Regions from separate parts of the Streptomyces sp. NPDC041124 genome, predicted to be linked through region 2. Evidence: predicted binding sites of a transcription regulator. Region 2 holds the regulator's gene; each other region holds the start of a gene.
What was found. Region 2 encodes HrcA, which represses chaperone genes, less so after heat shock. Its sites were predicted from a motif close to TTNGCACTCNGNNNNNCNGAGTGCNAA; they were not measured.

Region 1: groES (co-chaperone GroES) is a predicted target of HrcA. The motif match lies at 921-947, and genes of this name have one in related genera.
Region 3: groL (chaperonin GroEL) is a predicted target of HrcA. The motif match lies at 1,183-1,209, and genes of this name have one in related genera.

Annotation. Positions count from the first base shown of each region.
Region 1 is NZ_JBVIYR010000001.1:621,324-623,574, reverse strand. Features, by position in the region: gene ACZ6A9_RS02900 (polysaccharide deacetylase family protein) at 1-721, shown strand, start outside; gene groES (co-chaperone GroES) at 1,094-1,402, shown strand; gene groL (chaperonin GroEL) at 1,553-2,251, shown strand, end outside.
Region 2 is NZ_JBVIYR010000002.1:807,818-810,068, forward strand. Features, by position in the region: gene dnaJ (molecular chaperone DnaJ) at 1-883, opposite strand, end outside; gene hrcA (heat-inducible transcriptional repressor HrcA) at 883-1,899, opposite strand; gene ACZ6A9_RS08165 (MBL fold metallo-hydrolase) at 2,060-2,251, shown strand, end outside.
Region 3 is NZ_JBVIYR010000014.1:50,588-52,838, forward strand. Features, by position in the region: gene groL (chaperonin GroEL) at 1-1,020, opposite strand, end outside; gene ACZ6A9_RS30165 (cold-shock protein) at 1,346-1,549, opposite strand; gene ACZ6A9_RS30170 (MoaD/ThiS family protein) at 1,981-2,251, opposite strand, start outside.

The sequences.
Region 1 (2,251 bases), on a different contig from region 2:
CGCATGCGGTCCGTCCGGCGGCACGGGGGACGGGGCCGGGGGCAGCGCCGAGAGCGGGGCGGGTCGTGCGCCCGGAGCGGGCCCGGCGCCGGGGACCGGCGCCCTCCCGCCCGTCGTCGACCACGTCCCCACCCGCGACGGGGTCGTCTTCCTCACCTACGACGACGGCGCCGAACGCGACCCCCGCTTCATCGACCTGGTGCGCGAACGCGGGCTCCCCGTCAGCATGTTCCTGACGGACAGTGTGGTGGGCCCCGGCTACGCCCACTTCGCCCGCCTGCGCGCCGTCGGCGCGAGCCTGCAGAACCACACCCTCGACCACCCCGCCCTGCGCGGCCTGCCCTACGCCGGCCAGCGCGCCGAGATCTGCGGCCAGCAGCGCAAGCTCACCTCCCGCTTCGGCATCCGCCCCCGCCTCTTCCGCCCGCCCTACGGCACGTACGACACCACCACCCTGCGCGCCGCCGCCGACTGCGGCATCGAGGCGGTGGTCCTGTGGCGGGTCACCCTGGAACCCGACGGCCACCTCACCTACACCCACGGCCCCCACCACCTGAACCCCGGCGACATCGTCTCCGTACCGTCGGGCGAAGCCCCGTCCCTGTCCCTGGCGGAACGGACGGAGCGGCTGCTGGAACAGCTGACGGAGCGCGGACTGAGGGTGGGAAAGCTGGAGCACTACACGGGACGCGCCGCCCCGTCGGCGGTGCCTGGTGGGTGAGGCCCGGCTTCCGCCCCGTCGGCGGTGCCCGGCGAGCACCGCTCACCCTCCAGCCCGTCCGGCGTTTGAGGACGAGGCCCGTCCAGGGCCGAAGCGGGGGCCTGGGGGCGGCAGCCCCCAGAGACGGTCACCGCACCACCGCGAGCCGCACAACCCGGTGCGAAACAACACCCCCCACCCCCGACGCGCCGCACGGCAATTGGCACTCCGCTTGACCGAGTGCTAATCCCGGTCATAGTCTCGGGTCTGGCACTCCCCCCTGGAGAGTGCCAACACAGCGACGGGCAGGTCCGGCACCCGCGACGACGGATCGACCTGGTCGCCACCTCAGACAGTTAACCCCGTGAGATCTCCGAAGGGGGAGGTCGGATCGTGACGACCGCCAGCTCCAAGGTTGCCATCAAGCCGCTCGAGGACCGCATCGTGGTCCAGCCGCTCGACGCCGAGCAGACCACGGCTTCGGGCCTGGTCATTCCGGACACCGCCAAGGAGAAGCCCCAGGAGGGCGTCGTCCTGGCCATCGGTCCGGGCCGCATCGAGGACGGCAAGCGCGTCGAACTCGACGTGAAGGTCGGCGACGTCGTTCTGTACAGCAAGTACGGCGGCACCGAGGTCAAGTACAACGGCGAGGAGTACCTCGTCCTCTCGGCCCGCGACGTCCTCGCGATCGTCGAGAAGTAAGGGAGAACCCGGGGGACACCCCGGGCAACCCGGCCTCGAAGCAAGCACTTTTGCTCGAACACTGCGCCCCTGGCCCCAGCATCCGACAAGGAGCCGGGCGCCCAGGGGCGCAGTGATTCACCCTAGATTTCCGAGAGGGCTCCCGCTGCCATGGCGAAGATCCTGAAGTTCGACGAGGACGCCCGTCGCGCCCTCGAGCGCGGCGTCAACAAGCTTGCCGACACGGTGAAGGTGACGATCGGCCCGAAGGGCCGCAACGTCGTCATCGACAAGAAGTTCGGCGCTCCCACCATCACCAACGACGGTGTCACGATCGCCCGCGAGGTGGAGATCGAGGACCCGTACGAGAACCTCGGCGCGCAGCTGGTGAAGGAGGTGGCGACCAAGACCAACGACATCGCGGGTGACGGCACCACCACCGCCACCGTGCTGGCCCAGGCGCTGGTCCGCGAGGGCCTGAAGAACGTCGCCGCCGGTGCTTCCCCGGCCGCCCTGAAGAAGGGCATCGACGCCGCCGTCGCCGCGGTCTCCGAGGACCTGCTCGCCTCGGCCCGCCCGATCGACGAGAAGTCCGACATCGCCGCCGTCGCCGCGCTGTCCGCCCAGGACCAGCAGGTCGGCGAGCTCATCGCCGAGGCGATGGACAAGGTCGGCAAGGACGGTGTCATCACCGTCGAGGAGTCCAACACCTTCGGGCTGGAGCTGGACTTCACCGAGGGCATGGCCTTCGACAAGGGCTACCTGTCGCCGTACTTCGTGACGGACCAGGAGCGCATGGAGGCCGTCCTCGACGACCCGTACATCCTGATCACCCAGGGCAAGATCGCCTCCATCGCGGAGCTGCTGCCG
Region 2 (2,251 bases):
CGACCTCCTCCATGCCGTCCAGCGTCTCCAGCGGCACCTTGGTGCCGAGGGCCGCCGCGGTCATCGGGAGGGTGACCGTGCAGTGCAGGTCGTCGCCGCGCCGCTGGAACTGCGCGTGCGGGAGCTCGTTGATCTCGACGTACAGGTCGCCGGCGGGGCCGCCGCCGGGGCCGACCTCGCCCTCGCCCGCCAGCTGGATCCGGGTGCCGTTGTCGACACCGGCCGGGATCTTGACGGTGAGGGTGCGCCGGGAGCGGACCCTGCCGTCGCCCGCGCACTCCGGGCACGGGGTCGGGACCACGGTGCCGAAGCCCTGGCACTGCGGGCAGGGGCGGGACGTCATGACCTGGCCCAGGAAGGACCGGGTGACCTGCGAGACCTCACCGCGGCCGCGGCACATGTCACAGGTCTGCGCGGTGGTGCCCGGGGCCGCGCCCTCACCGCTGCAGGTGGTGCAGACGATCGCCGTGTCGACCTGGATGTCCTTGGTCGTGCCGAACGCGGCCTCGTCGAGCTCGACCTCGATGCGGATCATCGCGTCCTGGCCCCGGCGGGTGCGCGAGCGCGGTCCGCGCTGCGACGCCGTGCCGAAGAACGCGTCCATGATGTCGGAGAAGTTGCCGAAGCCGCCGGCCCCGAAGCCGCCCGCGCCGCCACCGCCGGCCCCCGAGAGCGGGTCGCCGCCGAGGTCGTAGACCTGCTTCTTCTGCGGGTCCGACAGCACCTCGTAGGCGGCGTTGATCTCCTTGAACCGCTCCTGGGTCTTCGGATCGGGGTTGACGTCCGGATGCAGCTCGCGGGCGAGCCGCCGGAAGGCCTTCTTGATCTCCTCCTGCGACGCGTCGCGGCGCACGCCGAGTACGGCGTAGTAGTCCGTGGCCACTACGACTCCGCCAGGATCTGTCCGACGTACCGTGCCACTGCGCGTACCGCTCCCATCGTTCCGGGGTAATCCATGCGGGTCGGGCCGACCACACCGAGCTTGGCGACAGTCTCGCCGCCCGAACCGTAGCCGACCGACACGACGGACGTGGAGTTGAGTCCTTCGTGGGCGTTCTCGTGACCGATACGGACGGTCACGCCCGGATCCTTCGCCTCGCCGAGCAGCTTGAGGAGCACGACCTGCTCCTCGAGCGCCTCCAGGACGGGCCGGATCACCAGGGGGAAGTCATGTCCGAAACGGGTGAGATTGGCGGTTCCGCCGATCATCAGCCGCTCCTCGTTCTCCTCGACGAGCGTCTCCAGGAGAGTGGAGAGCACCGTCGAGACCGTACCGCGGTCCTCGGCCTCGAAGGCCTCCGGCAGGTCTTCCACCAGACTCGGCACATCCGTGAACCGGCGGCCCGCGACCCGGCTGTTGAGCCGCGCCCGCAGGTCCGCGAGGGACGTCTCACCGAACGGCGCCGGGCAGTCGACCATGCGCTGCTCGACCCGGCCGGTGTCCGTGATCAGCACCAGCATCAGCCGCGCGGGCGCCAGCGACAGCAGTTCCACGTGCCGCACCGTCGAGCGGGTCAGCGACGGGTACTGCACGACGGCGACCTGCCGGGTGAGCTGCGCGAGCAGCCGTACGGTCCTGGCCACCACGTCGTCGAGGTCGACGGCGCCCTCGAGGAAGTTCTGGATGGCGCGCCGCTCGGGGGCGGTCATCGGCTTCACACCGGCGAGCTTGTCGACGAACAGCCGGTAGCCCTTGTCGGTGGGGATGCGCCCGGCGCTGGTGTGCGGCTGGGCGATGAAGCCCTCGTCCTCCAGGGCCGCCATGTCGTTGCGCACGGTGGCCGGGGAGACGCCGAGGTTGTGCCGCTCGGTGAGCGCCTTGGAGCCGACGGGCTCCTCGGTGCCCACGTAGTCCTGGACGATGGCGCGCAGCACCTGGAGTCTGCGTTCACTGAGCATCGCGCACCTCCAGTAGCCTTCCGCCCGGTAACGGCTCTGGCACTCTTCGCACGCGAGTGCCAGACTTCCCCGGCCCAGTGTACGGCCGGGGGGTACACCCCGGGCAAGGCCGGTCCCGCGCCGTCGCGCCGGGCGGCGTCGTCCCCGATAGCGTCCCGTCATGACCGTGACTTGGGAAGAGTCGGGATGGGAGCAACTGGCGCCCGGGGTGGGGCGGTGCCGGCTGCCGGGATGGGACTGCACGGCGGGCCTCGTGGTGGGGGCGGACGGCGTACTGCTCGTCGACGCGGGCTCGAGTCTGGGCGAGGGCGCGCGGTTGCGGGCCGAGGCGCGGGCGCTCACCGGCCGCCGT
Region 3 (2,251 bases), on a different contig from region 2:
GACCTGGTCGGCCGAGCCGGCACCGTCGACGATGGTGGTCTCGTCCTTGGTGATGACGACCTTGCGGGCCTTGCCCAGCAGGTCGATCGTCGCGTTCTCCAGCTTGAGGCCGACCTCCTCGGAGATGACCTCGCCGCCCGTGAGGATGGCGATGTCGCCGAGCATGGCCTTGCGGCGGTCGCCGAAGCCCGGGGCCTTGACGGCGACGGACTTGAAGGTGCCGCGGATCTTGTTGACCACCAGGGTCGACAGGGCCTCGCCCTCGACGTCCTCGGCGATGATCAGCAGCGGCTTGCCCGACTGCATGACCTTCTCCAGCAGCGGGAGCAGGTCCTTGACGTTGGAGATCTTGGAGTTCGCGATCAGGATGTACGGGTCGTCGAGGACGGCCTCCATACGCTCCATGTCGGTGGCGAAGTACGCCGAGATGTAGCCCTTGTCGAAGCGCATACCCTCGGTGAGCTCCAGCTCCAGACCGAAGGTCTGGGACTCCTCGACGGTGATGACGCCTTCCTTGCCGACCTTGTCCATGGCCTCGGCGATGAGCTCGCCGATCTGGGTGTCGGCGGCGGAGATGGAGGCCGTGGAGGCGATCTGCTCCTTGGTCTCGACGTCCTTCGCCTGCTCCAGCAGGGCACCGGAGACGGCCTCGACGGCCTTCTCGATACCGCGCTTGAGGGCCATCGGGTTGGCGCCGGCGGCTACGTTGCGCAGGCCCTCCTTGACCAGGGCCTGGGCGAGAACGGTCGCGGTGGTCGTACCGTCACCGGCGACGTCGTCCGTCTTCTTGGCGACTTCCTTGACCAGCTCGGCGCCGATCTTCTCGTACGGGTCCTCGAGTTCGATCTCCTTGGCGATGGACACACCATCGTTGGTGATCGTGGGGGCGCCCCACTTCTTCTCGAGGACGACGTTGCGGCCCTTGGGGCCGAGCGTCACCTTGACGGCGTCCGCGAGCTGGTTCATGCCGCGCTCGAGGCCGCGCCGCGCCTCCTCGTCGAACGCGATGATCTTGGCCATGTGAAGTGGTCCCTCCAGGACTGGGGGTGATTCCTTCGGACCGCGCCCGCGCCCGCGACGGACGGCTCGCCGGCCCCGTGGTTCCTTGCCCCACGCGACCTGCGGGCCTCACCGACCCGGTCCTTCGTTGTCACTCTCACCTTCAGAGTGCTAACGCAATGATTAGCACTCGACCCATGCGAGTGCAAGCGCCTGGGGGGAGTACCCGGGGGTACTCAGCCGCGCGCGAACACGACGGGGAGGCCGGGCACGGCGAAGGGCCCGCACCCCCAAGGGGAGGTACGGGCCCTTCGTCGGCAGAAGATGCTTGCGGCAGGTAGCGCGTTCAGGCGCTGAGACGAACCATGTCGGCCTGCGGGCCCTTCTGACCTTGCGAGATCTCGAACTCGACCCGCTGGCCTTCTTCGAGGGTGCGGTAGCCGTCCATCTGGATCGCGCTGTAGTGGACGAAAACATCCGCACCACCGTCGACCGCGATGAAGCCGTACCCCTTCTCCGCGTTGAACCACTTGACGGTGCCCTGAGCCATGCCTAACTCCCCTATTACTGGCCCTTGCACAGATCCACACTTCGCGGACCCGGGTCAGACCTCACCCCCCAAACGGTTGGGGGCGTGCGCCGGAACGCGTCGACCGCGGCTGAATGTATCTGTCCAACTGCCGTCTGCAACAGGTCAATCGGACGAGAAATCTGGACGACACCGGTCCGGAATGTGGCGGGATTTCTCCCCTTTTCAGGGCAAGTCGGGCCGGACAAAGGTCACAAATGCCGCGTAGAGTGCCCACACTTTGGCTACATCCAGTCGGATCCGCGGCAGGAATTCAGTGTGCTCGATCAGTGGATCGGGAGCGCGTTCCCCAACTCTACCGCGCTCAATCCCATGGAATTGTCCCCTCCGGATCTCTCACGGAGGGGGCAATGAGCCAAACGCTCGGTAACCGTCATTACCGAAGGTAATGATCAGCCTCCGGCGACCGCCGGAATGATCGACACGCCGGCCCCGTCCGGGGTGACCGTGTCGAGCCCCTGCTCGAACCGCACGTCGTCGTCGTTGACGTAGACGTTGACGAACCGGCGCAGCTTGCCCTGGTCGTCCAGCACCCGGGCGGCGATCCCGGTGTGGTTCTTCTCCAGGTCCGAGATGACCTCCCCGAGGGTCGCCCCCTCGGCACTCACCTCGGCCTTGCCGCCGGTGTACGTACGCAGGATGGTGGGGATACGGACGGTGACG